One region of the Heyndrickxia acidicola genome, then DNA from elsewhere that is predicted to be linked to it. Evidence: a T-box and tRNA genes for the amino acid it is inferred to sense, from the RefSeq annotation. Region 1 holds a T-box; the other holds one or more tRNA genes.
The links. A T-box is a leader RNA that pairs with one kind of tRNA and senses whether it is charged. The one in region 1 lies ahead of leuS (leucine--tRNA ligase), so its partner is inferred to be a tRNA-Leu.
Positions count from the first base shown of each region.

Region 2: it has a tRNA-Leu gene. The T-box ahead of leuS (leucine--tRNA ligase) is inferred to sense a tRNA for this amino acid. The anticodon was not compared.

Region 1 is NZ_KV440953.1:4,717,832-4,736,788, reverse strand. Features, by position in the region: gene A5N88_RS22070 (sporulation protein Cse60) at 1-111, opposite strand, end outside; gene A5N88_RS22065 (rhodanese-like domain-containing protein) at 472-786, opposite strand; gene srtD (class D sortase, LPxTATN-specific) at 879-1,514, opposite strand; gene A5N88_RS22055 (processed acidic surface protein) at 1,493-2,644, opposite strand; gene leuS (leucine--tRNA ligase) at 3,225-5,639, opposite strand; T-box leader at 5,724-5,944, opposite strand; gene A5N88_RS22045 (MDR family MFS transporter) at 6,005-7,195, opposite strand; gene A5N88_RS22040 (glycogen biosynthesis protein GlgD) at 8,308-8,478, opposite strand; gene A5N88_RS22035 (YtzC family protein) at 8,493-8,771, opposite strand; gene mnmL (tRNA modification radical SAM protein MnmL/YtqA) at 9,009-9,974, shown strand; gene mnmM (tRNA 5-(aminomethyl)-2-thiouridylate-methyltransferase MnmM) at 9,971-10,540, shown strand; gene A5N88_RS22020 (YitT family protein) at 10,871-11,752, shown strand; gene A5N88_RS22015 (LLM class flavin-dependent oxidoreductase) at 11,773-12,780, opposite strand; gene tbcS (tetraprenyl-beta-curcumene synthase) at 12,797-13,900, opposite strand; gene A5N88_RS22005 (alpha/beta hydrolase) at 13,913-14,719, opposite strand; gene A5N88_RS22000 (gamma carbonic anhydrase) at 15,090-15,602, shown strand; gene A5N88_RS21995 (C39 family peptidase) at 15,714-16,502, shown strand; gene asnB (asparagine synthase (glutamine-hydrolyzing)) at 16,726-18,630, opposite strand.
Region 2 is NZ_KV440953.1:3,062,291-3,073,645, forward strand. Features, by position in the region: rRNA gene A5N88_RS14265 (23S ribosomal RNA) at 1-139, opposite strand, end outside; rRNA gene A5N88_RS14270 (16S ribosomal RNA) at 316-1,868, opposite strand; tRNA gene A5N88_RS14275 (tRNA-Gly) at 1,968-2,041, opposite strand; tRNA gene A5N88_RS14280 (tRNA-Pro) at 2,056-2,132, opposite strand; tRNA gene A5N88_RS14285 (tRNA-Arg) at 2,137-2,213, opposite strand; tRNA gene A5N88_RS14290 (tRNA-Leu) at 2,236-2,321, opposite strand; tRNA gene A5N88_RS14295 (tRNA-Leu) at 2,382-2,466, opposite strand; tRNA gene A5N88_RS14300 (tRNA-Lys) at 2,477-2,552, opposite strand; tRNA gene A5N88_RS14305 (tRNA-Gln) at 2,600-2,674, opposite strand; tRNA gene A5N88_RS14310 (tRNA-Asp) at 2,701-2,776, opposite strand; tRNA gene A5N88_RS14315 (tRNA-Glu) at 2,799-2,870, opposite strand; tRNA gene A5N88_RS14320 (tRNA-Ser) at 2,911-3,001, opposite strand; tRNA gene A5N88_RS14325 (tRNA-Asn) at 3,003-3,077, opposite strand; gene A5N88_RS14330 (SprT family protein) at 3,207-3,659, opposite strand; gene cmpA (cortex morphogenetic protein CmpA) at 3,834-3,947, shown strand; gene A5N88_RS14335 (Tex family protein) at 4,033-6,207, opposite strand; gene A5N88_RS14340 (hypothetical protein) at 6,620-6,892, opposite strand; gene A5N88_RS14345 (PP2C family serine/threonine-protein phosphatase) at 7,411-8,007, opposite strand; gene sigB (RNA polymerase sigma factor SigB) at 8,004-8,792, opposite strand; gene rsbW (anti-sigma B factor RsbW) at 8,770-9,240, opposite strand; gene A5N88_RS14360 (anti-sigma factor antagonist) at 9,242-9,571, opposite strand; gene A5N88_RS14365 (PP2C family protein-serine/threonine phosphatase) at 9,643-10,653, opposite strand; gene A5N88_RS14370 (anti-sigma regulatory factor) at 10,665-11,066, opposite strand; gene A5N88_RS14375 (STAS domain-containing protein) at 11,070-11,355, opposite strand, start outside.

The DNA of each region.
Region 1 (18,957 bases):
ATTAAATTTTATGTCGACAAACCGATTGTCATCCAGCGTCTTTAGAAACTTATTGACCTCTTCTTCCAAGTCCTTTTCATGCTCACAATCAATCACCTTTACCTGGATCACCAGTTTCTCTCCTTTGCGTTTTATCTCTAGTATGAACAAAGATAGAATTTTCTAAACAATTTACTTAAAAGAAAACCGTTGGGCTCCAGCCCTTCGGTATACGGATTTTCCATCGTGTTTCACAGTGATAAAAAGAGTATATTTTTATCAAAAGGCTGTTTTTGCATAGATTATTGCTTTAATTACAATGGGTCATTTCGTATGTTGTCTGTCTTCGTGGCATTTTTTTATAAGCTATTCAAAAGTTTTAATGCTGAACCTGGATTTTTAATCATTTTTTGTGTCAAATAGCCACAAAGATTACGAAAATAGCCTATCAAAAAAACCAGCAGGATTATCCCGCTGGCACTCTAATCATGTTTATTTCTTTGGCTTTGTTTCCCCTGTCCATTCCAGCATGCCGCCAGTCATATTTGTTACCTTAAATCCCTGACTGCTCATATACTCACAAACACGGCCGCTTCTGCCGCTGGAACGGCAGATGAAAATGTATTCCTCATCTTTATTGAATTGGTCAAGGGAAGCAGGGATTTCACCCATAGGAATGTGCTTAGCTTCAGGAATCATTCCTTCCGCTACTTCATCCTCTTCTCGAACGTCAATAAGGTTCAGCTTTTCCCCTTTAGCCAATTTGTTCTTTAATTCTTCAGTAGATATTACTTGAAAAGTTAACATGTATAGTTCATCCTCTCTTATCTCGCACTTTCGCTATTATACAAAAGCTAAGAGAAAAAACCAAGAATGTAAATCGATATGAAGTTACTTCCTTAAGCCTGTGTCAGCTTTTCATGAATCAGATTGGCTACCAATATATAACGCTTCGGTGCATCTCCGATATAATAAAATGGGTAGCAGGTTGTCACAGTAAGCGTGGCTCTCGGCTTCGGAACAATAACAGTCCGGTCATCCGCATCCACAATTCTGACTTTATATACTTTATAGGTAAACACACCGGCAGAGGTTTGGACAATTAATAGATCATTTATCCCCACTTCACCCAGTTTTCTGAAAACTGTATCACGGTGCCCGGACAGCACAGTGTTGTCCTTCTCACCAGGAAGGACACTTCTTGCAAAATGGCCGACTCCCTTAGCCAATTCGTCTTCATTGGCCCCCTCATATATCGATAGAGCCGCTCCCAGCTTAGGTATTTTAAGAGTGCCAATGACTGAACCCATTGCAGGAGCACTTGCATAAAGAGGAATTGACTGTTTCTTTTGTTTTGTTGCGTTTGGCTTTAGAGATGATGCCGGCTTAATGGCTATTTTTGGTACTTTATTCCCAGCCATGAAAGGCTGTATATTTTTGATAATGAGGGCAATACCTGCAGCCAGAAGAATGATACTGACGATTAAAATCAGCAGGCGTCCAGCTTTTTGGGTCATGCCTTCATCACTTTCCATTTTCTAAACAGCAATAACCCAAGTATCAATAGCACACTTCCCAAAAGGATATGATCCGCATAATGGCCTGCAGTGTTTGGCAATTTTCCTCCTGAGATCGTGCGGGCAACAGGCTTCCGGGTACTAGGCTGTTTTATTACCTTTTTCTCTGTTTTTACAATTTTATTAGCAGTAGTCTTAATGATTTCTGAACCAAACATATCTTTTGTAAGGACAATATCCGCCAAAAACTGATGGTTCGTATCATAAATTTCTATTAATAAATCGCGACCATTGGTAGATTTCATATTAATTAATTGCTGCTCGGTCACAGGGGTTTTTTCACCCTTTTTAACCAGATAGTATTTAACATCAAGCTGCAATAATGAAAGAAGCTCATTGTAGCTTTCCACTAAATTGTTTATTTGGGAAGGAGTCAAGTCTGATTTACTATTAAAATCCTTCATAGAACTCAAACGGTCCCCAATATCAGTTATTTTCTGATCAAAGCTTGGGTCCTTGACATTCAATGTCATAAAGTGGCCAATCAGCTTTTCAATTTCCTGATTGGTAAGACCGAATTGCGAGAACAATCCACTGAAATCCAGGCCTTGGGTATAGGATTTAATGGCATCGTCCAGGTCTTCTATATACTTATAGTTATCCAGCGAATCTCCATTTTCCTTTAATAAAACTTCCAATTCATCTTTTGTCATACCATATTGATTCAACAGATTTTGTAAATTTTTATCATCAATGGGTGTGCCGCTATAAAAAGACACCGTTTGATCAAGGGTATTGATGAATTTAAATTTATCACGGAGATTTTCATTTTTTTGAAGTTCATCGTTTTCTATTAAAAATGACTTTAGGTCGTCTTCGGATTTAAAATGATAATTCTTGAGCAGCTGAGCAAGATTTTCATCTGTTATGGGATCACCCAATTGTGTCTTGATCTCATCAACTGTATCAAAAGAATCTAATTCCTCATTAAAATAATACTCAAGATAGGAATTCAGCTGGGTTTTTGTCCATCCATTTTGTGCTAAGAAAGCATTCAAATCCTTATCTGGCGGTGCTGCATAACTAAGGCTTGGAAACAGGGACAAGCATAGTACAGCAGGTAAGATTAGTGCTAGAATTTTTTTCAATGTTTTTTCCCCCAATTTTTTATACTCTATAAAAATATACTGTAAAAAATAATATTTTGAAAGACTGGATATCTTATGAATGCAGCTATGTTTTATCCATTTATTCCATTTAATACCTATTTTACAAATCGCTTCTTATGGTCTAGTTTCTGCACTTTTCTCAATAGAACTTTTCACCTTGTTGAAGAAGATTTAGAAATTAAATTCGTTTTTTAATATTCTTTCACAAGCATCCATTAGCAAAAAAGACCGTTTTCCTATTCAATTCTTTATTCACATATATTAAATAGTGCCTGAATGTAATTTCTTCACGGTTTATTGCATAGCATATCTACCTCAAAAGGGGCATTCGGGTAAAAACAGTGTGTAATCGGCTAAAAACTTCCATTAATCGGGCAAAACCTGAACGTAATCGGGTAAAAATCCAACTTAATCGGCGGAAACAGGTACAAATACCCACTATGCGTCACTTCACCGCAATAAAGGGGTCAGACCCCTGCTTTACTTTAAAGCACTAAAGCACATCATAAAAAAACAGCCTCAAAGAGTGCACTCTTTGAGGCTGTTTTCAATCGCTTATTTAATTGGCTACTATGTTAACAAGCTTGCCAGGGACGGCAATAACTTTGCGAACCGTTTTGCCTTCGATCAGCCCTTGAATCGTTTCATCCTTAAGGGCGATTCCTTCAAGCTCTTCACGGCTTGCATCTTTTGCTACAAGCATTTTTGTTTTTACTTTTCCATTTACCTGAACAACAATTTCCACTTCATTGTCGACAAGCTTAGACTCATCGTATGTTGGCCATGTTCCATAGGCAATGGTTCCTGAGTGTCCTAATTTCTCCCATAGCTCCTCTGCCAGATGCGGAGCGATAGGGGAAAGCATTTTAACAAAGCCTTCTGCAAAGGATTTAGATACAAATTCAGCTTTGTAGGCTTCATTAATGAAGACCATCAGCTGTGAGATTGCCGTATTAAAATGCAACGCATCCATATCCTCTGATACCTTCTTGACAGTCTGATGATACACTTTTTCAAGTGCTTCCTCATGGCCGTCAGCCACTTTACTTGAAAGCTCTCCGCCTTCGTTTACAAGCAAACGCCAGATACGGTCAAGGAATCGTCTTGCTCCATCAAGGCCATTAGTCGACCAGGCAACAGAGGCATCTAGCGGACCCATAAACATTTCGTAAAGTCTAAGTGTATCGGCTCCGTGGCTTGCGACAATCTGGTCAGGATTTACTACATTGCCTTTCGACTTACTCATTTTTTCGTTATTTTCACCAAGAATCATTCCTTGATTAAACAGCCTTTGGAATGGTTCCTTCGTTTGGACAACGCCTATATCATAAAGGAACTTATGCCAAAAACGAGCATACATTAAGTGAAGGACAGCATGTTCAGCACCGCCGATGTAAAGATCGACAGGAAGCCATTCTTCCAGTTTTTCTTTGCTAGCCAGCTCTTCGCTGTTATGCGGGTCAATATAGCGCAGGTAATACCAGCAGCTGCCCGCCCATTGAGGCATTGTGTTGGTCTCGCGGCGGCCTTTTTTCCCTGTAACAGGATCCGTTACATTCACCCATTCCTCAATGTTCGCAAGCGGTGATTCACCAGTGCCTGAAGGTTTAATTTCATTTGTTTTTGGAAGCACAAGCGGCAGCTCTTCTTCCGGAACCGTCGTCATTGAACCATCCTCCCAGTGAATAATCGGAATAGGCTCACCCCAATAGCGCTGGCGGGCAAACAGCCAATCGCGAAGGCGGTAGGTTACTTTCTTTGTGCCGATTCCTTTTTCTTCAAGCCAAGCAATTGCTTTTCCAATGGCTTCTTCTTTATGAAGGCCATCAAGGAAATCAGAATGAACATGAGGGCCGTCTCCAGTGTAAGCCTCTTTTTCAATATTTCCGCCAGCTACAACTTCTTTAATAGGAAGCTCAAACTTACGGGCAAATTCATAGTCGCGTTCATCATGAGCCGGTACAGCCATAATCGCTCCAGTACCATAACTCATTAGAACGTAGTCCGCAATCCAGATTGGCATTTTTTCGCCATTGATTGGATTGATGGCATAGGCACCTGTAAAGACTCCCGTTTTATCCTTGGCAAGATCTGTTCTTTCCAAATCGCTTTTCGTCTTAACCTTGTCAAGATACTGGTCAACCGCACTTCTTTGCTCTAAAGAAGTAATGTCATTGATGAGCGGATGCTCAGGAGCCAGCACTGCATAAGTAGCTCCGAACAGTGTATCCGGGCGTGTGGTGAAAACGGTGAAAGTGTGATCTGTGCCATCAATGGTAAACGTAACCTCAGCACCTTCAGAGCGGCCAATCCAGTTACGCTGCATATCCTTAAGGCTTTCCGGCCAATCCAGCTCATCCAGATCTTCAAGAAGACGGTCAGCATAAGCTGTAATTTTCAGCATCCATTGCTTCATTGGACGGCGTTCGACTGGATGGCCTCCCCGTTCGCTTTTCCCGTCAATGACTTCTTCGTTGGCCAGAACTGTCCCAAGTGCAGGGCACCAGTTGACTGCTACTTCATCAATATACGCAAGACCTTTTTCGTAAAGCTTGATAAAAATCCATTGTGTCCATTTATAATAGTCCGGATCCGTTGTATTGACTTCGCGATCCCAGTCATAAGAGAAACCAAGAGATTTAATTTGACGCTTAAAGGTTGTGATATTTTGCTTCGTAAAATCAGCTGGATCATTTCCTGTGTCTATCGCATATTGCTCTGCAGGAAGCCCAAATGCGTCCCAGCCCATTGGATGAAGAACGTTGTAGCCCTGCATTCTTTTCATCCTGGAAACAATATCAGTCGCCGTATAGCCCTCTGGATGCCCTACATGCAACCCGGCACCGGATGGATAAGGAAACATATCCATTGCATAGTATTTTGGTTTACTGCTACTGTCTTCTGTTTTAAATGTTTTGTGTTCTTCCCAATACTTTTGCCATTTCTTTTCTACTTCAATGTGGCGAAAACTCATGAAATGACCTCCTTTATCTGATTTAACCCGTGTATGTCTTAAGGGATGAGTTTCTGTAAGAACAGCAAAAAACCCCTCATCCCAAAAAGGGACGAGAGGCTTATATCTCCCGCGGTACCACCCAAATTAGTGCACACACACTCACTTCATTCATCCTTAACGCGGTTAACGGCAAACATTACTAAGAATCCCTTTCACATTTGCAACTCAAAGGCGAGTTCATGATGTTATCTGATTGGCTTGCACCAGCCGCCAACTCTCTGATTTCAGTAACCATCACTACTACTCCTTCTCAACGTTTCCTATCCTATTTTTAATTGTATTCACTATTTTATCCAAAAATAAACATGTTTTCAAGCCTATTTTCACATAGTCACTTCAGTAGGCTGCTTATGCTTCGCCTTAAGGGCTTTATTATATACTGATGCTAGGATGACTGCAATGACAAACAAACCAATCAGGGTGGCAAACAATACATTCATCCCAAAGGAGTCAGCCAGAATGCCTCCTAACAAAGGACCAATCATACGACCGCCAGTTGCCGTGCTGTTTACAATCCCCTGGTAAAAGCCTTCCTTGCCTTTTGGTGCCAGAGTGTTAGCCACAGCTGGAACCGACGGCCAAACAAACATTTCACCCAATGTTAAAATAACCATGGAACACAAAAATCCCTTGAAGTCATTGGCTACACTTGCCACGCCGAAAGAAACCATAAAGATAAAAATCCCGACCAAAATTTGGCCTTTAAGATTCGAGCCGAATTTTTTAATAATTGGATTGATTAACGGCTGTCCAAGGACAATAATGGCACCATTTATCGTCCATAATAGGCTGTATTGTTTCAACGATATATGAAGGTCCTGCGTATACGTTGCCAATGTGGATTGCCACTGTACGTAACAGATCCAGCACACCAAATAAGAAGAACATAAAATCATTAATGCTCTAAGCTCCGGTTTATTTGATGGCATCAACGGCTCTTCTACTAATACCGAGTGCCTGATGGTTTCCTTTGTTATATGTTTATATCCAAAAAAGGCAATGAAAAAGAACAATACATACATGATAAGATTTGCAGCAAAAATATAATTAAAAGAATACGAAGCAACAAGGCCACCTAATGCAGATCCGACTGCAACCCCGGCATTCTGTGCGATATACATGGCATTAAAGGCTTTTCGCCCTCCTTCTTTCCACGCAGACCCTGCCATTGCAAACATAGGCGGAACCACAATCCCTGCTCCCAATCCGATAAAAGTAAGAAAAACAATATAGGCCGGCCAGCCATGCCACAGTGTTAAGCCCGCTATCGCAAGGGTCGTAATGACAATTCCCGAAATAACTGCCCGGTATCCTCCCCACTTATCATATAAGCTGCCCCCTAAAAGACTTCCTACAACACTCGCTGCAGAATTAAGCATTAAAACAATCCCAGCTACTGACAATGATTTCCCTAGATGTTCGTGGATGTATATGGTGTTTAAAGGCCATAAAAAAGAAGAGCCTGTAACATTAACCATCATCCCAATCACCAGCATCCAAACGGTTCTTGGCATGAAAACGCTCCTTTTCAACTTACTTATTTTTATAAGGCATCTTTCGTAAACTTTGCTGCTATTAGACACACAAAAATGATTAAAAAGTAAAATTTATGAATTGCTTACGAAAAGATTCTGCGAAGACCGATAACATACGGAATGATCCTTGAACGTAAAGCAATAATCTATGCGAAAATAACCTTTTGTTAACACAAAACGACCAAACAGGAACAAAAAACATAAACGAAGCAGCAAGTGTTGAAAAAAATCTTCACTATATATACCAAAGAAATTTTATTCCATTTATGTATCCTCTAGCAAGAGAAAAACAACATAAAAATAAAAACAATGTTTTCAGTTAATTAAAGGCTCAGAACCCTGGTAAATCTGAGTTTTCAGATGGGTTTTAGTATTTTTCTCGATAAGCAAAAGTGAACTTTCCCTTTCTAAAATACCTTTCCAATCTCAAAAAAAGGCTGTCCCAAAAGGTTCAAGGATATCAGAAGACTTTGGGTACAGCATATTTTTCCCTGCTGGTTGATTTCCACTTCAGGCACTCGCTTTCCGCTGGCGGTAGCGATGCCTCCTCGTCGCAAGCTCCTGCGGGGTCTCTACTTACACGCTTATCCTTCAGGAGTCTCGTGCCTTGGGCTCCAATCAACCTTGATTGAAAACGAACATTAGGTATTACTCATATATGTTATCGCTATTTGTCATACCTGTTCAGTTCCATTAATCAATATAAGTGTAAGATTAACATAGCTACTTAGCGGCCGCTCTAATATGTTCTTTCTTCCATATCAATTTTAAACTCGTATAAAGTGATTTTCAGGGTAGCTTAGTTTAAAACTAAATAAAAAGTCTCCCTGCCTTTTCCTTTTTTATTATGGCTGTTTTCGCATAAATTGTTGCTTTACGTATAAAGGATTATTCCGTATGCTGTCTGTCTTCGTGGCATCTTTTCGTAAGTTAATAAAAGTTTTAATACTGAACCTGGGTTTATACTCCTATTTTGAGCCAAATAGCAACACAGTTTACGAAAAGAGCCTTTATTATTCAGCAGTAAAAAAGGATGACTCCATTTACCGGCATTGTCCGGCTTTTTGAGTCACCCTCTTTTTATCCAACAGTTAGTCGGGATTTTCAATATGCTGTTTCGATTTTATTGGCTGGCTTTTACCCGCATTTTTCTTTTTTAGCTCTTTTACAGGATCATAATCCCGTCCGAGCTCAATATCTTGATTATTAACCCCATTTTTTGTTTTTTGCTCGGGGTTATTTTGCTTCGATCTTTTTTTCATATAAACCCTCCTACTTAATACAAAGGACGATCGTGGTCTAAAAGGATCATTTCATTTTGAAGCTGCTGAAGCTGCAGGCGCATCCGGTGCAGCTGATCCCGCTGTTGAGCGTTTGAGCTGAATGCAAGCTTGCATATTTCATTGTATGAATCCTCTAACCCTTGAAGGGCATCTGTATACTCAACATTGTGATAATGCTCCTGCTGGCTTCCCGCCTTATATTGTTCCTGGGCACAGCGGATTACATCTTCACAGCGCTGAATACAATCCTGAATTGATTGACGTGTAGCCATGGATTCCACTCCTTAACCTGCAATCGAAGCCTATCGCTTCCTTTATAGTTTGAGCTTTTACTGATTTGTTATGGGTGGTAAAGTAAGGTATCGCAAATGAGGTTGTCCTGAAAATCAGGTTCATGATACAATTTGTTGATGACGATTATGAAGTGATTTTGCGTATGGTGCTGTCCAGCCGCTTGCGAAAATTTCAAGTTGTTTAATGCATTTTTAAACCAGTAAGGAGGTTTTCCTTTGACTAAAATTGAAAACCCTTTTTCATATGCCAGTGATGATAAACGGTACTACACATGGAATTACCATCTGCGACAGCATTTTGGCCATAAAGTGTTTAAAGTAGCTTTGGATGGCGGTTTTGATTGCCCCAACCGTGACGGCACTGCGGCCTATGGGGGCTGTACCTTTTGCAGTGCTGCGGGCTCAGGCGACTTTGCGGGCAGCCGTGCAGATGATTTAGAAACACAGTTTCACACCATTAAAAACAAAATGCATGAGAAATGGAAAGACGGAAAATATATGGCATATTTTCAGGCTTACACCAATACCCATGCACCTGTTGAGGTATTACGTGAAAAATATGAAAAAGTTCTGAAGCAGGATGATGTTGTCGGTTTATCCATTGCGACAAGACCTGACTGCCTTCCTGATAATGTAGTGGAGTATTTAGCTGAATTAAATGAAAGAACCTACCTATGGGTAGAATTAGGTCTACAAACCGTTCATGAGAGGACTTCTTTGCTGATTAACAGAGCACACGACTATCAATGCTATATAGAGGGCGTAAACAAGCTTCGAAAACATGGCATTAGGGTTTGCTCCCATATTATAAATGGACTTCCTCTCGAAAACAGGGAGATGATGATGGAGACGGCACATGAGGTTGCAAAGCTTGATGTTCAGGGAATCAAGATCCATCTGCTCCATCTGCTAAAAGGAACTCCCATGGTCAAGCAATATGAAAAAGGAATGCTCGAATTTCTAACGTTTGATGAGTATGTATCCCTTGTATGCGATCAATTAGAAATTCTTCCTAAAGAAATGGTCATTCACAGAATTACCGGGGATGGCCCTATTGACCTGATGGTCGGGCCGATGTGGAGCGTTAACAAATGGGCGGTTTTAAATGCGATTGATCAGGAATTAAAAAAACGCAATAGCTGGCAAGGGAAATATTATATACAAAAAGAGGCCATCAAATGAAGCTGCAGCGAATTATCCCCTTTGCTCATCAGCTGCTGCAAAGCGCGCTAACAACTGGAGATATTGCCGTTGATTGCACAGCAGGTAATGGGCACGATACGTTATTTTTGGCAAAGCTGGTCGAAGAACGCGGCCATGTCTTTGGCTTTGATATTCAACGAGAGGCTATACTTCAAACCGAAAAACGGCTAAAAGAAGAGAACATAGCCAATGCTACTCTTTTTAATCAGGGGCATGAAACGATTCAAAAAGCCATTCCTGAAACGGCCAAAGGAAAAGTGAAAGGCGCCATTTTTAATTTAGGTTACCTTCCTGGCGGAGACAAGCATATCGTCACTCATGCCAGCTCGACAATGGAGGCCATTGAACAGCTGCTAGATTTCATGCCTTCCGAAGGGCTTATTGTAGTAGTCATTTATCATGGCCATCCTGAAGGACAAGAGGAAAAGAATGCCTTGATGGATTATCTAAGCCAATTAGATCAAAAAAAGGCACATGTCCTTCTATACCAATTTATTAACCAGGCCAATGATCCTCCATTCATTATTGCTATTGAAAAAAGATAATGGAGATGAAGTACAAAAACCTTAACATTCATTACGTTAGGGTTTTTTGCTTCTTGTTATAATATGTTTCGACTAATCCACTCTCATTCATGCTCTGTCTAAAATTCCCCGCCATAATGGATTTGGAAGCCATCCTGCCACTTTGCGTACGCAAAGGCTTCCCTTTCTTTTTATTACCCTTTTCCTTAACTCAACATATCAGCAGTAACCTAAATAAAATAACAAAATGATCATTCTGCTAAACGTTCGCCTTAATCTTCACGAATGTTTTTGGCATTTACGGCACATAGTATCTTTATGGAAACGATCTATTCTAATGGAGAAATTATCATGCCCAATAAGGAGCAGCAGCGAAAGCTTCCAAAGAAAAACATATTCTACCGTGCCTTTTTCTTAACTTTAGGAGCGGTATTGACTGCAGTAGGACTGGAAATTTTTTTGGTGCCCAACCACATTATCGACGGCGGAATCACAGGTATCTCCATCATTTTATCCCATCTTTTTCATTCAAAGCTGGGGATTTTCATTTTTCTTCTTAATACACCCTTTTTCCTGCTTGGTTACAAACAGCTTGGAAAAACGTTTATGATTTCCATGCTATACGGAATCATCGTGCTATCCATTGCTACCAGTCTTTTGACACCTGTCTCCAAATTGACTCATGACGTTTTTCTCGCAGCCATCTTTGGTGGAATTATCGTTGGAATCGGAGTGGGCATGGTTATACGGTACGGGGGAGCGCTGGATGGGACAGAGGTGCTGGCCATTCTTATCAGCAGAAAAGGCACTTTATCAGTCGGACAAATAATCCTCTTTTTTAATATCTTTATTTTTGCAAGCGCCGGGTTTGTATTTGGGTGGGACCATGCCATGTATTCCCTGATTGCCTATTTTATTGCCTTTAAGATGATTGATATTGTGGTAGAGGGACTGGAACAGTCGAGAAGTGTCTGGATTATCAGTGATCTTTACGAAGAGATTGGAGAAACCTTATTGATCAGACTTAAAAGAGGAGTTACCTATCTAAATGGAGAAGGCGGCTTTAAAGGCAATGAAAAAAAGGTCATTTTTTGTGTGATTACACGGATTGAAGAAAGCGAACTTAAAACCATTATTGAGGAAATAGATCCCAATGCCTTCCTTGCAATCGGTGATATTGCAGAGGTAAAGGGAGGCCGCTTTCATCACCAAACAGGCCCTTACACTTCATAAGGGCCTGTTTGGTGTTTCATCTAGTGTATTCCTGCTGCTTTCGCGATTAATTCATAGGATGTTAATTTTTCATTAAAATCATAAAGGATGGAGGCCAGCATGATTTCATCCGTTTCATACTTTTCGGCAATCTCCACAAGCTTTGCTAAAACGGTCTTAGGAGAGCCAATGACCATGCGCTTCCTGTTTTCCTGTACTCTTTCCAGTTCATACGGGCTGTATGAATAAGAAGCAGCTTCTTCTGGACTTGGAATGCCTTTTGATTCCATTCCCTGTTCCATCATAATCATGGATAAATCCATACTCGCTGCCAATCGTTCTGCTTCTTGGTCAGTTTCAGCACAAATAGCAAATACCGTCACCATATTTAGGGGCTTTTTTAAATAAAGCGATGGTTTAAACTGATTGCGGTAAAAACGTGTATACTGCTCTCCCCCTTCTCCGTTAATAAACAAAGCAAAGGTATAAGGAAGCCCTTTTTCTGCAGCAAGCATTGCACTCGAAGGGCTTGATCCAAGTATCCAGACCTCGGGTGCAGATTGGACGACCGGAGCCGCCTTTAGCCCATACAATGGATGATCTTCTTTTAAAGAATCATGAAGGTACTCCAGCAGCTCATCAATCTGCTGTGGATAACGGTCAACACCTCTATCTCTCCCTCCATTCAAGGCGATGGTGGCACGCGGCATGCCTCCTGGCGCTCTTCCCAGCCCTAAGTCAATTCGATTAGGTGTAAGGCCTTCAAGTACTCTGAAGTTCTCAGCAACTTTAAAGGCACTGTAATGAGGAAGCATCACACCTCCTGAGCCTACACGAATCCGTTCCGTTTTAGCTGCTAAATGTGCAATCAGTACTTCCGGGGAAGTTCCAGCCAATGTAAACGAATCATGGTGTTCAGATACCCAGAAACGAGAATATCCAAGTCTCTCTGTATGCTTTGCTAAACGGACTGTATTCGCAAGTGCCTCTTCAGGACTCATCCCTACTGAGATGGAGGATTGATCCAATACACTTAATTTTAATTTCAATGACCTCGCTTCTTTCCTATATGGATTTTGGTACAAATACCTTTTTTAGCCCTGAGGGGACAGCGTTTTGAATTTTGCGGTAAAACCTTCCGTTCCAATAGAAAAAATAGCTGATGGAGCCCCCGCTTTTCATCATTCTTTTTGAAAGCCTTCTGACATCTCTTTGTTTATTGACTTTATCATCCGACAGGTACACCCCTAATAACCCTCTATTAATGAGCTTATGGAATTTTTGATCAGGAAGCTGTTCTGTATGGCGGTCAGCCTCCGCTAAAAAATGGTTCAGGCGATCCATTAGCTCTTCATTGCTTTTGTAGTAAAAGCAAAAATTTAAATCGCCGCCTTCTTTATCCTCATCCTGATCGATAAAGTAATCTAGTAAAATATGTAACCCCTGAATATAGGGAAAATAGCCATTGCGGATAATGGCTGCGTATCCTTCTTTGAAATCCTGGCGAAGGGCGTAGGAAACCAGGCAAAAAATCCCTAAAGTAGAACCTGAGCACGCCGAAAATTCATGCCATCCCATCTCGGGCAATGTATGTTTATACTGGTTAAACCACGAGACGAGCCTATCTACTCTTTCTTCCTCTTTTACGTGCTTATGTATTTGAAGATTACAGTAATAATCACAAAGCTCCAGCAAATAGGGTCTAATATGCTGATAATGATTCATTTCCGCCAAAACCAGCTGGCATGTGCGGACTAATTCATGGAGATAGCCCCCGTCATCCTGATCTTTTCGAAGCGCATAATAATTTTTCAATTCAGCTTCCACAGTAAGGCAGTCCATCATAGAATCATGCAAAAGGGCAAAATCCTTGGGATCAAGGGATGTACTGCGGTCGCATAAATTATCCAGATAGTCACTAATCGTCTGATACGCGACGATAAAGGCTACTGCCTGTGGCTTTCTATCCAAGGCTAAAAGACCGAGGATAGATCCTCCTTCACAATGAAAGGTTTTATGTTCGATACTTGAAAGTGCTTGCCTTCGGAGCTCCTCATTTGGAATTGCTTCTGCTTTTTCTTTCCATTTCGAAAGCTCATGATGAACATTTGGCATAACCTTGCGATATACCTGGTTCATCAAAGAAATTGGGTGTGAAGGGATTGCCATGAAAAGGTCACCTCATTCAATAATATATCCTTTGGAGCGTAAACGATTTTCAACAAAGCTCTTTGCATATTGAAATATTTCTTCACGTTCAGGCTCATTAAAAAGCTCATGGTAGCATAAAGGCCACTCTTTGTAATGCTTTTCTGACAGAGAGAGCTGATTAAACCATTCTCCAACTGCAGTTTTATTGACAATTTTATCATCTCCTCCCTGTAAAACCAAAAGAGGAAAATCGGGAATTTTTGACATATTCTCATACGATTGCTTGATGCCCCTTAATAATTCACGATACCATCTAACAGATACTTTTGTCACAAATAAAGAATCATTTACAGCGGATTCGCGTATTTCTTCATTTCTCGTGGCAATATCGATGGTTAAGGGGCTCGAAAAACGGCTTTTCGGCAAAAGTTTATTTAACCCTATTGAGAGAAGGTTCAGCACAGTGGATGGATATTTTACCAAACCAAGGCAGGGGGCAGACAGGATAACTCCTTCTAATTTTAATGGCTGTTCCTGCAGGGCCCTTATAACTGCAAGCCCTCCCATGCTATGCCCCAATAAAAACACAGGAAGTTCAAACTGGTACGCGGTTTGCACCCAGTCCTTTACTTCGTAGATATATTCGTCAAAGGAATCAATATGTCCTCTATGTGACCTGGATGTAATTCCCTGTCCAGGCAAATCACCCATGATGACATGATAGCCTTCCGATCTCCACATTTCAATTAGCCAGCTATATCTCCGGTGATGCTCCATCGCACCATGGACCATGACGATAACTGCCTTTGCCTCTCCATCCGTTACCCACTTCCACATTTGCTTCCCCCCCCTTTTCCTGCCCAAATCTTTCTTTTCATTATTCTACCCATAAACAAGTAAAAATTCGAACTAAAGATAACAGCGATCAATTTATTTCAGCCATTGCCCTTCTTCTTTGGATTTGCATTTTACCCCAAAGCGTTTAGTTTTTACTTTTTTTGCACCCTCTTTTTAATCTCATCGCACGTTTAACTGCTGACCCCAGTTATTTTTATTCATATTTTTATGACAAATAGCAACAAAGTTTACCAAAAGAGCCTTACAATAAGATGGAAAAGGTTTTTCCTTTGATAAGGTCTGCTCATTGGTAAGCAAGGCTAAAACTCTTTCATGTTCATTTGTTTACTCAGAAAGGATGTTGAAAAAGATGATTTATCCTTATAAGGGAAAGCTCCCTTCTATTGCAGAAACTGCCTTCATTGCCGATTACACGACGATAACAGGTGATGTTACCATTGGAGAAGAATCCAGCGTATGGTTCAACACCGTCATCCGCGGTGATGTAGCACCCGTTATCATTGGACAGAAGGTAAATATTCAAGACAATTCCGTCCTTCATCAGAGTCCAAATAACCCGCTGATTCTTGAAGATGAAGCCACCATCGGCCATCAAGTCATTCTGCATAGCTGCATAATCAGAAAAAAGGCACTTATCGGCATGGGGTCCATCATTTTAGATAATGCCGAAATTGGTGAAGGAGCATTCATTGGGGCGGGGAGCCTGGTTCCACAAGGTAAAATCATCCCTCCAAATACCCTTGCCTTTGGACAGCCGGCAAAGGTAATCAGAAAACTGAATGAAGAAGATATACGGGATATGCAGCGTATCACAAGAGAATACGCCGAAAAAGCACAGTATTATAAATCTCTCCAAAAATAAAGGGAGTATTTCCTTATTTTTTAAAGTATTTTAGCAAAAAATCACAAATTATGCCGATGTAATATGTATAATGCATATATTGCATTTAACATTTATACATGGGTGAGGTAAATGAAAGGTCGAAACTCTAAAATTCCCGCAATTTATCTAATAATTATTTTATCCACCGGCATTCTATTGTTCGGTTTTCAAAATGGTTCCATTAAGCCTTTCAGCACGCCTGCTGCTAAGTATACGCAGCCTAACATAAAAGGCAAGGTGCTGCTGAACGTCCCTGTCTACTCACAATTCCCAGAGCTTCCGCGCGGCTGTGAAGTCACAAGCCTCTCAATGCTCCTTCAATCAGCAGGAGTATCGGCTCAAAAACTGACGCTTGCCCATCAACTAAAGAAAACGGCAGAAACAATAAAAACAAAAGACGGAAAAACCGTGTATGGAAATCCCAATCTAGGGTTTGTCGGGAATATGTTTACCCTTTCCCAGCCCGGTTACGCCGTTTATGCTAAGCCTGTTTTCGATTTGGGAGAAAAGTATTTGCCCGGGAGGATGGTGAATTTAACTGGGGCAAGCTTTGATCGTGTAAAGCTTGCCTTATCTGAAAACAAGCCTGTTTGGACGATTGTAAATACAGAATACCGCCGGCTTCCCGAAAGCTACTTCCAGAAATGGACTACCCAAGCAGGACCTGTCAGGGTCACCAAAAAAGAACATGCCGTTGTCATTACCGGTTACGATGCTAATTACGTTTACTTTAATGATCCTCTGACTGGCAAAAAAAATAAAAAAGCACCCTACGCCGATTTCGTAGCAGGATGGAAACAGATGGGCAGCCAGGCACTTACGTACAGCGATAAAAAAATGATCGCAAAAAATCCGCTGGCCGATTGGCGCTGGAGCTAGACAAAGAAATGCCCAAGCGCCTTGTTCATCGGTGTACGGATTCCGTAGTCTTCGACTGAGATAAAGGATACACAGCGAGGAATGAGCTGATGTTGACTTATCGCAGGGAGAAGACGCAGAAATCCGCTAGCCGATTGGCGCTGGAGCTGGAGCTGGACAAAGACTACACTAATAAAATCAGAAAAAGGATTCCAGGCAAATGCCTGGAATCCTTTTTGTTTTCTTAAACAGTCGCCTGTTCTTTGTTGACCTCATACTGTTTTTGGAAATCATATTTGCCTTCTAAATAAATGGAATGCCAAATCATGAAGATCAGGACTGTCCAGATTTTACGGCTGTAGTCCATTTTACCCTGACAATGGTCTTCCAGCAGCTGAAGTACATATTTTTTATTTAAAATATGATCGGTTTGGCTATCGCGGATAATTTGCTTTGCCCAATCATTCATTTCGTCCTTTAGCCAATGGCGGATCGGCACAGGGAACCCTAACTTTTTACGATTTAAAACATGATCAGGAACAATTCCTTCAGCCGCTTTACGAAGAATATATTTCGTTGTATTATTAGCTGTTTTTAAGCTTGTTGGAATTTTTGAAGCCACCTTGAAAACTTCTTTATCCAAGAACGGTACACGAAGCTCAAGCGAATTTGCCATCGTTGTTTTATCGGCTTTCAACAGGATATCGCCGCGCATCCACGTATGGATATCAATATACTGCATGCGGTCAACAGGATCGTATCCGATTGTTTCCTTATACAAAGGATTTGTAATATCCGTATAATCGAGCCTGTTATTATATTTTACAAGCAGCTGCTTCTTTTCTGCTTCTGTAAACATTTTGGCATTACCAATATAACGCTTTTCCATTGGCGTTACACCGCGCTCAATGAAGCTCTTCCCTTTTGCACCTTCAGGCATGACTTTTGCAAGAGCGGAAAGAAGGGATTTTCCAACACCCGGAATTTTATTGAATACTTCCAGTGATTGAGGTTCACGGTAGATGTTATAGCCTCCGAATAATTCGTCTGCCCCTTCGCCTGATAATACAGCTTTAACATGCTTCCTGGCTTCGCGCGCTACAAAATAAAGCGGCACCAGTGCAGGGTCAGCAAGAGGGTCATCCAAATGCCAGACAATCCGCGGCAGCTCGTTCATATATTCTTCAGGAGTGATAACATAATTAATATTTTCCACTCCAAGCTTTTCAGCTGTTTCTTTCGCTACATCAATTTCACTGAATCCATTGCGTTCAAATCCCACGGAGAAAGTTTTAATGCTTGGGTTGAACTGCTTAGCAATAGACGCAATAATAGACGAATCGATTCCGCCTGAAAGGAAAGAGCCTACAGGAACGTCTGGATCGCTGATCATATGAGAATTTACAGAATCAAAGAGAACATCTCTTATTTCTTTAACAAATTCATCCTCTGATTTTTGTACCGGCTTAAAGGAAGCCTTCCAGAACCGCTCAATCTTCATTGGCTTTCCAAGCTTCTTAATGAAGTAGTGTCCAGGCTCAAGCTTTTGAATGCCGTCTGTCATTGTATATGGCTCAGGCACAAATTGATAGGTCATGTAATACTGAACAGCATCGTAGTTAAGCACATCATTTTTCATGGCTAGCAATATACTTTTCTTTTCAGAACCAAAGAAAGTCCGGTTTTCTTCTTCACGGTAGAAGAATGGCTTTATGCCAAAATGATCACGGGCTCCATACAAGGATTGTTCCTGTTTGTCCCAAATAACAAAGGCGAACATACCGCGTAATCTTTCAACTGTTTTTTCTTTGATTTTGCTGTATAGTGCAACAATAACTTCAGTATCGGAAGAAGTTTCAAACTTCAAGCCGGCATCCATCAGTTCTTTTCTTATTTCTGCATAGTTGTAAATCTCTCCATTGAAGACAATCCAGTAACGTTCATTTTCATAAGTCAACGGCTGATGGCCCGCTTCCAGGTCAATAAAGCTCAGTCTGCGAAAACCGAACTGGATATGTTCATCCTCATAGAACCCTTCATCATCAGGTCCGCGGTGCGTAATAATATTATTCATATTTTTAAACAACTGCTGATCGTTGTTTGTCCGTTCAAATGCTTTGTCATGTATGCATCCAATAAATCCACACATATGTAGGTCACCTGCTTTAATTAAGGATAGTTTAATGGTACGGCCTTTCAATACTCTCATTATAAGTATTTTAAACGCCGTTTATAAATTTTGTGAAATTCAGAACGATGTCCGCTCCCTAAGTAAACATTTCGAAAAGAAAATAAGATACCTGGGGGTCTTAAAAAGGATTGTGACAAAAAACACAAACCATGTAAAGAGATTTTTTTATAAAAGTTGTCATAAAAAAATGCACTTTATAATACTACCACTTTTCATCCAGATTTGCAGTAGACATTTACCCGTATTTCCTTCTTGTTTAGAAAACAGTCGCTTGTTTTGAGCGAA
Region 2 (11,355 bases), 1.7 Mb from region 1:
TACGGGCAGTGGGTTTCCCCATTCGGAAATCTCCGGATCAAAGCTTACTTACAGCTCCCCGAAGCATATCGGTGTTAGTACCGTCCTTCATCGGCTCCTAGTGCCAAGGCATCCACCGTGCGCCCTTACTAACTTAACCTAAAAGGTTTTTATTACTACTAAAATGGATTGAAATCCATAAAGTGGCGATTCTCGGTTTTACTTGGTTACTTCTTTTATCTAGTTTTCAAAGAACAATGTTTTGAAGGATTGAACCTTCAAAACTGAACGAAACGAAAAACGTCTTTTTATGAAGCGAAGCTTCATTTTCCTTAGAAAGGAGGTGATCCAGCCGCACCTTCCGATACGGCTACCTTGTTACGACTTCACCCCAATCATCTGTCCCACCTTCGGCGGCTGGCTCCAAAAGGTTACCTCACCGACTTCGGGTGTTACAAACTCTCGTGGTGTGACGGGCGGTGTGTACAAGGCCCGGGAACGTATTCACCGCGGCATGCTGATCCGCGATTACTAGCGATTCCGGCTTCATGTAGGCGAGTTGCAGCCTACAATCCGAACTGAGAATGGTTTTATGGGATTGGCTAAACCTCGCGGTCTTGCAGCCCTTTGTACCATCCATTGTAGCACGTGTGTAGCCCAGGTCATAAGGGGCATGATGATTTGACGTCATCCCCACCTTCCTCCGGTTTGTCACCGGCAGTCACCCTAGAGTGCCCAACTGAATGCTGGCAACTAAGGTCAAGGGTTGCGCTCGTTGCGGGACTTAACCCAACATCTCACGACACGAGCTGACGACAACCATGCACCACCTGTCACTCTGTCCCCCGAAGGGGAAAGCCCTATCTCTAGGGTTGTCAGAGGATGTCAAGACCTGGTAAGGTTCTTCGCGTTGCTTCGAATTAAACCACATGCTCCACCGCTTGTGCGGGCCCCCGTCAATTCCTTTGAGTTTCAGCCTTGCGGCCGTACTCCCCAGGCGGAGTGCTTAATGCGTTAGCTGCAGCACTAAAGGGCGGAAACCCTCTAACACTTAGCACTCATCGTTTACGGCGTGGACTACCAGGGTATCTAATCCTGTTCGCTCCCCACGCTTTCGCGCCTCAGCGTCAGTTACAGACCAGAGAGTCGCCTTCGCCACTGGTGTTCCTCCACATATCTACGCATTTCACCGCTACACGTGGAATTCCACTCTCCTCTTCTGCACTCAAGTCTCCCAGTTTCCAATGACCCTCCACGGTTGAGCCGTGGGCTTTCACATCAGACTTAAGAAACCGCCTGCGCGCGCTTTACGCCCAATAATTCCGGACAACGCTTGCCACCTACGTATTACCGCGGCTGCTGGCACGTAGTTAGCCGTGGCTTTCTGGTTAGGTACCGTCAAGGTACCGCCCTATTCGAACGGTACTTGTTCTTCCCTAACAACAGAGTTTTACGATCCGAAAACCTTCATCACTCACGCGGCGTTGCTCCGTCAGACTTTCGTCCATTGCGGAAGATTCCCTACTGCTGCCTCCCGTAGGAGTCTGGGCCGTGTCTCAGTCCCAGTGTGGCCGATCACCCTCTCAGGTCGGCTACGCATCGTTGCCTTGGTGAGCCGTTACCTCACCAACTAGCTAATGCGCCGCGGGTCCATCTGTAAGTGATAGCCGAAGCCATCTTTCAATATTCCCCCATGCGGAGGAAGAAGTTATCCGGTATTAGCCCCGGTTTCCCGGAGTTATCCCAGTCTTACAGGCAGGTTACCCACGTGTTACTCACCCGTCCGCCGCTAACCAAAAGGGAGCAAGCTCCCAATTGATTCGCTCGACTTGCATGTATTAGGCACGCCGCCAGCGTTCGTCCTGAGCCAGGATCAAACTCTCCAAAAAAGAGTTGATTTAGCTCTTAAAGTTGTTGTCTATATAAGACAAAGAATTAACGTTGACGTTTCTGTTTTGTTTAGTTTTCAAAGAACTATGTAATCAATTTGGAGCGGGTGATGGGAATCGAACCCACGACAACAGCTTGGAAGGCTGTGGTTTTACCATTAAACTACACCCGCATATATAATTGTGATGGTCGGGAAGACAGGATTCGAACCTGCGACCCCATGGTCCCAAACCATGTGCTCTACCAAGCTGAGCTACTTCCCGTAAATGGCGCGCCCGAGAGGAGTCGAACCCCTAACCTTTTGATCCGTAGTCAAACGCTCTATCCAATTGAGCTACGGGCGCATAATATGTTTGTTTTTTATAATGGTGCGGCCGAGAGGACTTGAACCTCCACGGGGTTGCCCCCACTAGGCCCTCAACCTAGCGCGTCTGCCATTCCGCCACGACCGCATATTTTATAGTGACGAACAATATCTTAACAAACTATCAGGTTCTTGTCAATACTTTTTTTGGTGCGGGTGAAGGGAGTCGAACCCCCACGCCTTGCGGCGCCAGATCCTAAGTCTGGTGCGTCTGCCAATTCCGCCACACCCGCGTATTCAAAATGGTGAGCCATGAAGGACTCGAACCTTCGACCCTCTGATTAAAAGTCAGATGCTCTACCGACTGAGCTAATGGCTCGTACAAATCCATCTGTAAGAATAAAGATTTGTTTCATAAAAAGAAAATGGCTGGGCTAGCTGGATTCGAACCAACGAATGACGGAGTCAAAGTCCGTTGCCTTACCGCTTGGCTATAGCCCAATGAATTTCTTTTAAAAAAGAAAAAATGGCGGTCCCGACGGGATTCGAACCCGCGATCTCCTGCGTGACAGGCAGGCGTGATAACCGCTACACTACGGGACCTTGCAATATATTTTTTTAAAAATGACCCGTACGGGATTCGAACCCGTGTTACCGCCGTGAAAGGGCGGTGTCTTAACCGCTTGACCAACGGGCCATAACTGATTGCTTGTCCATGTATAAAATAAGATTAAACATGGCGGAGAAGGAGGGATTTGAACCCTCGCGCCGCTTACGCGACCTACACCCTTAGCAGGGGCGCCTCTTCAGCCACTTGAGTACTTCCCCATGGCTCCGCAGGTAGGACTCGAACCTACGACCGATCGGTTAACAGCCGATAGCTCTACCACTGAGCTACTGCGGAATAATTATCTTATCGACTCTTAAAATTATAATAAGATACCTTCAAAGTGTCAAGCACTTTTATCAATTTATTTTATTATTATTTAAATATGTTTAAAACCCTTTATAAATAGCCTGTTTCAGGCTGTTTTCATTTCATTTCTTTTAACTTTCCTCTACATTTTCCGCACACAAAACGGATAATATTCACTTTTCTTTTTCTGTTATAGGAAGTATTGCAGACAGTACAGATATATTGATGAAGTAATTGAATTTTTTTCGTCTCACCTTCTAATGGGGAGCAATATCTTGGTGCACCAACCAATGACAATAATTGCTTAAAGTCCTGATCCCGATGCTGGTATCCTTGTCCTTCAAGGTGAAGATGATAATGGCACAGTTCGTGTTTTATAATACCAACAAGTTCTTCTTTTCCGTAAGCCTCGTAATACTTCCTGTTAATTTCTATATTGTGAGACCTTAAAAGGTACCTCCCGCCCGTCGTTCTAAGTCGGGAGTTAAATAATGCAAGATGTTTAAATGGGCGTTTGAAATAAGTTAAAGAAAGTTCTTCTACCAAAGTTTGTAACGAATGATTATCCAATTGTATAATCCTCCAATTTAAAAGAAGGTGAGAACGTGACAAACTATTATAGCATATATTAAGTATTAGCATATTTTGCATGAGCGATTTTTCCAGCTATCTCCTCATAATCCATAGCTATCGTCTAACTTGTTACTGGTTAGCCTCACAAAGGAAAAGGGGGGTGTCTCCGCTATGCCGACTTGGTTCCAAAACCAAATGCGCCGCGCTTTCTCGGAAAAAAACCGATATCAAATTAAATTATTAAATCAGTGCTGGTTTTTTTACACAACAAAACACTGCTCATAGTGAGCAGTGTTTTTCATTGCGGTATTTTCAACTAATTTATTTATTATGCAAAAGTTGATATGTTAGAAAAAAATCGACCTAGATTTCATTCTGAGGGAAGCATCGTCAAAGACAATCTCCCTTTTTGGACATCAACTTTTTCCACCCAAACTGTAACGATGTCACCAACAGAGACAACATCTAAAGGATGCTTGACAAATTTGTTACTAAGCTTGGAAATATGCACAAGCCCATCTTCTTTCACACCCACGTCTACAAACGCCCCAAAGTCTACAACATTTCTAACGGTACCTTGCATTTCAGTGCCGGCTTTCAGATCTTCCAATTTAAGAATGTCTTTCTTTAAGAGCGGCTTGGGCTGTTCATCCCGAGGATCTCTTCCTGGACGATTTAAAGCATCCAGAATATCTTTTAAGGTAGGTTCACCAATTCCAAGATCCTGGGCTGTTTCTTTGAGTGATAAGCTGCTGATAGCTGCCTTTAAAGATTCGCTTCCTAAATCAGTAACTGTACATCCCAGCTTTTTTAATAACTTCTTAACGACATTATAGCTTTCAGGATGAATCGGCGTTTTGTCCAGCGGATCCTCTCCATTATTAATTCTAAGAAACCCAATGCTTTGTTCATAGGTTTTTGCACCCAAACGCGGAATTCCCTTCAGGTTTCCTCTGTTTATGAATTTTCCATTCTCTTCACGATACTTAACAATATTATTGGCAACGGCTTTACTTAACCCTGAGACATATTGCAATAAAGCAGCCGAGGCGGTGTTGACATCCACTCCGACCTTGTTCACCGCTGTTTCTACAACAAAAGTTAAGGATTCATTCAGCTTTTTTTGAGATACATCATGCTGATATTGCCCTACACCCACGGATTTAGGATCAATTTTTACTAGCTCAGCCAATGGATCCTGTAACCTTCTCGCTATAGAAACCGCACTCCTTTCTTCAACCTGTAACTCAGGAAACTCTTCTCTGGCTATGTCCGAAGCAGAATACACACTTGCACCGGCTTCATTGACAATAATATAGGAGATTTCTCCCTGAAGCTCCTTAAGTATATCCACAACAAATTGTTCGGTCTCTTGTGAAGCTGTCCCATTGCCGATCGCAATCACTTCTATATTGAATTTTTGAAGAATGGAAGTAAACTTGTCTCTGGCTTCAGCTGGTTTTGCTTTTGGAGGATGAGGATAAATTACGTTAATATCCAAAACCTTTCCCGTCTCATTAACCACTGCAAGTTTACAGCCTGTACGATAGGCTGGATCAACTCCAAGGACCATTTTCCCTCTTAACGGCGGCTGCAAAAGGAGATTGCGGAGGTTTTCAGAAAAAATATGTATAGCTTGTTCCTCAGCCTTATCTGTTAGTTCATTTCTGATTTCCCGCTCAATGGATGGCTGAATCAGTCTTTTATAGGCATCTTCCAGGGCTTCTTTTATTGCAGCGCAAACATAGGATCGTTCATTTTTAACTGCCTGTTTAAATAAATAGTTCAGGATTTTATCCGTTTGCGGCTGTATGGATATCCTAAGAATCCCCTCTTTCTCACCTCTATTTAAGGCAAGGGTGCGATGGGGGACAAGCTTTCTTACAGGCTCCTCATATGCATAATACATTTCATAAACCTTCTTCTCGTCATCTGCATCATTTTTTAATGAGGAAACGATCATCCCTGTTTTGAATGTTTCATTCCGTATCCACCCTCGAAAATCAGCATTATCTGAAATGGCTTCTGCAATAATATCCTTTGCTCCCGCCAAAGCATCCTCTGCAGTATTTACTTCTTTTTCTTCGGATACGTACTTTTTCAGTTCTTCAGCCAGGATCCCGGATAAGGGAAATGTCATCATCCACTCAGCGAGAGGCTCAAGTCCTTTTTCTTTTGCAATCGTAGCTTTTGTACGGCGTTTTTGTTTATATGGCCTGTATATATCCTCTACCACTTGCAATCGGTCTGCTGCAGTAATGCTTTGCTGAAGTTCATTTGTCAATTTCCCTTGTTCTTCTATTAAACGAAGGACTTCTTCTTTACGCTGCTCTAAGTTTTGTATGTAATTCCAACGGTCAAGAATCGCTCTTATTTGAACTTCATCCAATGCACCTGTCATTTCTTTTCGGTACCTCGCTATAAAAGGGACGGTATTGCCGTCCTCAAGCAAAGTTATGACACTGTTGACTTGCTTTAAAGAAAAGTTTAGTTCCTTAGACAGCTTTTGCTTCAATTCACTTTGACGGTCTATCGTTTTCTCCATCCTATCACCCAATCTTAGCCTTTTTATTTTCTGTATCAACTACAGAAAAGATAATGTACTAATATTCTACCATTTCCTCTTATAAAAAGCGCAAGCCCCTTGCTCGTCGGCATAGAAATCCTCTAGCCGAGAGGTGCTGGATTTAAACAAAGACTACAGTGGGTAAATACTTTATTTAATTGAATCTGTGGATCTTGGCTGTTGATTCCTGCTGCAGGCACTCGCTTTCCGCGGGCGGTAGCGAAGCCTATTCTTCGCAAGCTTCTGCGGGGTATCCTTATACGTAATCTGTAAAAAATCGAGTAGAGGGAAAATAAACTGATTTATTTTCGCCCCTCTCACAACACCGTACGTACGGTTCGCGTATACGGCGTTTCAATTTATATTACAGTGTGTACTTTTAAGTAGCGTTCTAAGGCAGAGGGCACTCCCCTTTGCTTACTGTTGGTATTCCCAATTTGCGCATCTTTCCATTATCTTTTGGAATCTCCACTCTTAAGGCAGCTTGTGGTTGGTATTTTCTTGTTCTGATGCGCTGGCGAAGCTCATCCTTATTCTCTTTCAGATATTGCTTCAGTTCATCGACTGTTACTCCATCGACCCCGCTTACGCCTTTATTTTTATAGACACGTAAGTAAGCTTCATTCATATTTTGATTGCTTAGAATCTGCTCTAAAAGTTCCACACTCGTTTCTCCTTCCCTCTCCCGTAGTGAGTGATAGCTCCCTTTTGGTTATCCTTTGAGGTACGCTCATACTTTCACCATTAACACATTCTGAGTTCGTCACTCACGCATTCGTGGTGTTGAAACACTATAAATTGTTCAGCCCTTCATGATTTTTAAGTTCATTACTATGGCTTCTGCTGAGACTTCTTGCGATTAACCTTTTCCGACTGTACAAATACATCCGCAAGACCTCCTAGGGTAAGACAACTATCTTTCCTCTTTTACTCGTCTGATTTACTCAATAAAGTTACGCACATCTTTAGGACTTTGGCGTGTTCTGGAGCCTCGTCCCTTTATAGAGCCTTAGTATCAGATTTCTGTTCGTCGAGCCAAGATTTTATTCCACGCTTCCTCCAGCCCTTACCTCACGATAAGTACCTTGCGCTTCCTTAGTGGTTGGACGATGTGTTCCCCCACAGTGGACTTTCACCACCTAGATAGTTGCCATGCCTGGCACACAGAAAAAAGCCTGCAGTCTACTGCAAGCTTCCAATAATAAAGGTAGAATCATCTTCTCGTGATGGCTGCTGACTAATCATCTCTTCTGCAATAACTTCCAATGAACGGCAGCTTTTAAGTAGGGACTTCGAGCTTTTAACCTGAACTCCATCTGAATGGATTAAAAACTTAGAATTAGGCTCGAGAGGAAAACGTTGAGTTCGGAATACCTGAGGACGACCTGATAAATAGCCGGTAACAGGTAAAGGGTATGTCAGCTTACCACTAGGTGTATAAAGATAGAATCGGATATTTCCAACACAGCTATAAACAAACTCTTGTTTTTTGAAATCGGCTTTGAATATTGCTACAGCAGCACCGCGCTTTCGGACTAACACTTCATTGCAGTAGTTCATTAACGTGTCTACATCTTCATCTGGATGCTGTTTAACAACTTCTGCAACAGCATGAGATGCCTCATACGCAAACTCGCCACTGCCCAGTCCATCAGCTAATACACACAGGAAATAGTTTTCAGTAGCTGTAAAAAAATAACTGTCGCCGCAATATTGCTTGCCTTCTTTAGCTGTTTGAAAGGCATATACCTCTACATGCTCTTGTTGAAGATGTTTCATATCGAAGAACTCTCCGTATTCATCGAATCACCATGAATGGCTTCACGTAATTTTTTTATTGCCCGCCTTTGCAGACGGGATACGTGCATCTGGGAAATCCCTAGCTTTTCCCCTGCATCCTTTTGGCTTAAATTGTCTAAATAAGTGTATTGAATAATTTCGCGTTCACGGTCACTTAAGACATGAAGAACTTTATCCAATACAAGACGCTGGTTCACTTTTTCATATCCATCGTCTTCGTTGCCTACCATATCAAGTAAGGTTACCTTGCTGCCATCTGCGTCAGATTCAATTGAATGGTCAACAGATAAAGCTTGATAACTTTTCCCCATTTCAAGTGCTTCTAACACTTCTTCTTCCGTTACTTCCAATCTTGCTGCAATTTCGGCAATTTGAGGAGACCGCTGAAGTTCAGTTGTTAAATCTTCTACTGCAGATTTAATTTTTGGCCCCAACTCTTTTATCCTTCTCGGGACGTGGACACTCCATGTTTTATCCCTTAAGAAACGTTTAATTTCCCCAATTATAGTCGGTATAGCAAATGCTTCGAAGCTTTTCCCAAAGGATTCATCATATCTGCGGATGGCACCAAGCAATCCAATTATCCCCACCTGAAAAATATCCTCATGGTAGGACTTTCCTTTAGAATACTTTCTAGCAATTGAGTCGACTAAATTTTCATAGTGAAGAACAAGTTGGTTTTGCGCTTCTGCGTCTTCATTCAGTTGATAAGCCTTTATAAGAGCATTTATATCAATATGGTCAGGTTGAGACAGTCTTGGCATTTGTCTCCACCTGCTCCCCTTCAAGGAATTTAGTCATAAAGACTGTAACGCCTTCTTTATACTGGATTTTCACTTCATCCATAAGGCTTTCGATTAGATAAAGGCCTAATCCTCCTTCACGCATAAATTCAACTTGTTCACTGCCGTTATATGGTCCTGTTTCTTCTTTTGCTTTTAGAAAATCAAAGCTTTGACCGCGATCTGCCACCATTACTTCTAAACGATTGGCATAAAGGCCAAAACCTACAATTACTTCACCTGACTCATCTTCCTTATAAGCGTGCTGGACTGCATTTGTGATTGCTTCGCTTGTAGCTATCTTAAGATCTTCAATCAACTCATAAGCAAAGCCCATTCTACTGGCAATCCCGGATAAAGTTAATCTTAAAACCCCTACATATTCTGGCTTTGCAGGGATTTTCATCTCGATGTAATCAAATGCCTCCATATTAAACTCCACCTTCTACCTCGGTATTTATTTCCATAACATCCGTCAGTCCTGTAATGTCAAATAAACGTTTTAAACGGTCAGATAAACCGGTTAGGAGTAACTCACCATTATTTGCACGGATATTTTTAAAGAGACCGACAAATACTCCAAGGCCTGTACTATCCATGTAGGAAACTTCTGATAGGTCTACTGAAATCTTGGTTCCCTCTTTATCGCCATAAGGAACAAGAGTTTCTCTCAGCTTAGGTGCAGTATATGCATCTATTTCGCCGCTAATCTTGGCGTTTACTTTTTGATCTAATTCTTTAATATCCACTGATATATTCATAATAACGTCCACCTCTTTAAACGTTTAACTTCCACTACTCAATACCCGCTTCACGTTATGAGTAAACCTCCTTATTTAATTCTTTTTAAAATAATAAGGGTAAAGTCATCACGAAGCTGGAAAGCCTGAAGACGTTCTAGTTCTTTGTAAACATTATTGACCATTTCCTGTGCGCCCAAATGATTATTTTTCTTAATATAAGAAATCAGTGTTTCTCTTTCAATAAAGCCGTCTGTAGTCCTGCATTCCGTAACACCATCCGATAGAAGGACAATAAAATCACCAATTTCAACAGGCTTTTCATATTGGCGGTACTTTGTCTTCTTATCTATTCCCAAAAGAAGGCCTTTTGCATTCAAATCACTGAAACTTCCAGTTTTTGCTTCAAAGAAAAAGCCCGGTTCATGTCCGGCAGATGCATACCGGAACATATGATTGATGGTATCGTACATTCCGTAAAACATTGTAATGAACATACTCGGATCGACGTTTTGCTCAACAACCCGATTTAGGCTTTCAAGTATTATATTAGGCTGATGCCTGTGCTCAGGAAGGCTATCCATGGCATATTTAATCATAGACATACATAATGCAGCAGGGATTCCCTTTCCGATTACATCTGCAATTGCCACACCCAGACAGTTATTCTCATCTTCTACAAAATGATAATAATCCCCGTTCATATGCTTTGCAGGTACACTGATGGCTCCAATGTCAACAGAATCGATGACAGGAATCGTCGTGCCCAAGAGTGTTTGCTGCATGCTTGCGGCAATCTCAATTTCATTGTTTAATTCTTGTTGTTTTGTCCTTAGGCTCTGATGCTCTCTGTATGCCAGCCCATACCCCATCATAACCTCTAATAAAACGTCAAAAGAATTGATAATATTATCAGGCATATCGGGTTCTATTTCAGCGATGATTGAACGGTGAAGGCTAATTATTTCTTCAGGTGAGATTCGATGTTCAATTAATTTACGGCTATATTTCTGACCTTGATATAAAATCTGTTCATTCTGTTCTCTTAGATAGCTATCAAGTATCTCTCTGTACTTTAGATCCATCGTTTCCCGAAAATCCATACTAACTCCTCCTAACGAAGCCATTTTGTGGCAGTAACGACCGTTCCCTTATTAGGAGTAGACTCTATATCAAAGTCATCCATAAGGCGCTTTACACCCGGAAGGCCGGCTCCCAGTCCTCCAGAGGTTGAAAATCCGTCCTCCATTACTTTCCGAATATCTTGAATACCGGGACCATTATCTTCGGCGATAATCCTCAAGCCCCACTTTCCATGTTCATATACCTTTTCAATATGAACCTGCCCTTGACCGGCATATAAGAAAATGTTGCGAGCTAGTTCACTTATGGCTGTCGTGATTCGAGCTTGGTCAACCGTTCCAAAGTTAAGCTCTTTCGCCACGTTACGACCGAGTTGGCGGACCGCAACGATGTCCCACTCATTTAAAATCTTTACGCAGGATTGGACATCCATAAGTTAATCCCCCAGTTCCTGTTGTAGTTTCTCCAAGCCATTTTCTAAGTCTAATGCCGTTAGAACATCTTCAAGACGAATACCCAGTTCAATTAAAGTGATTGCTACAGCAGGCTGTATCCCCGTAATGACTACTTTAGCGCCCATGAGCTTGGACATATTAATCACATCTCCAAGGACTTTTGCTATAAAGGAATCAATGAAATCAATAGAAGTAATATCAATTACAACTCCTCTGGCACTTGTTTCATGAATTTTATGAAGTAAGTCCTCTTGGAATTCAAGTGCT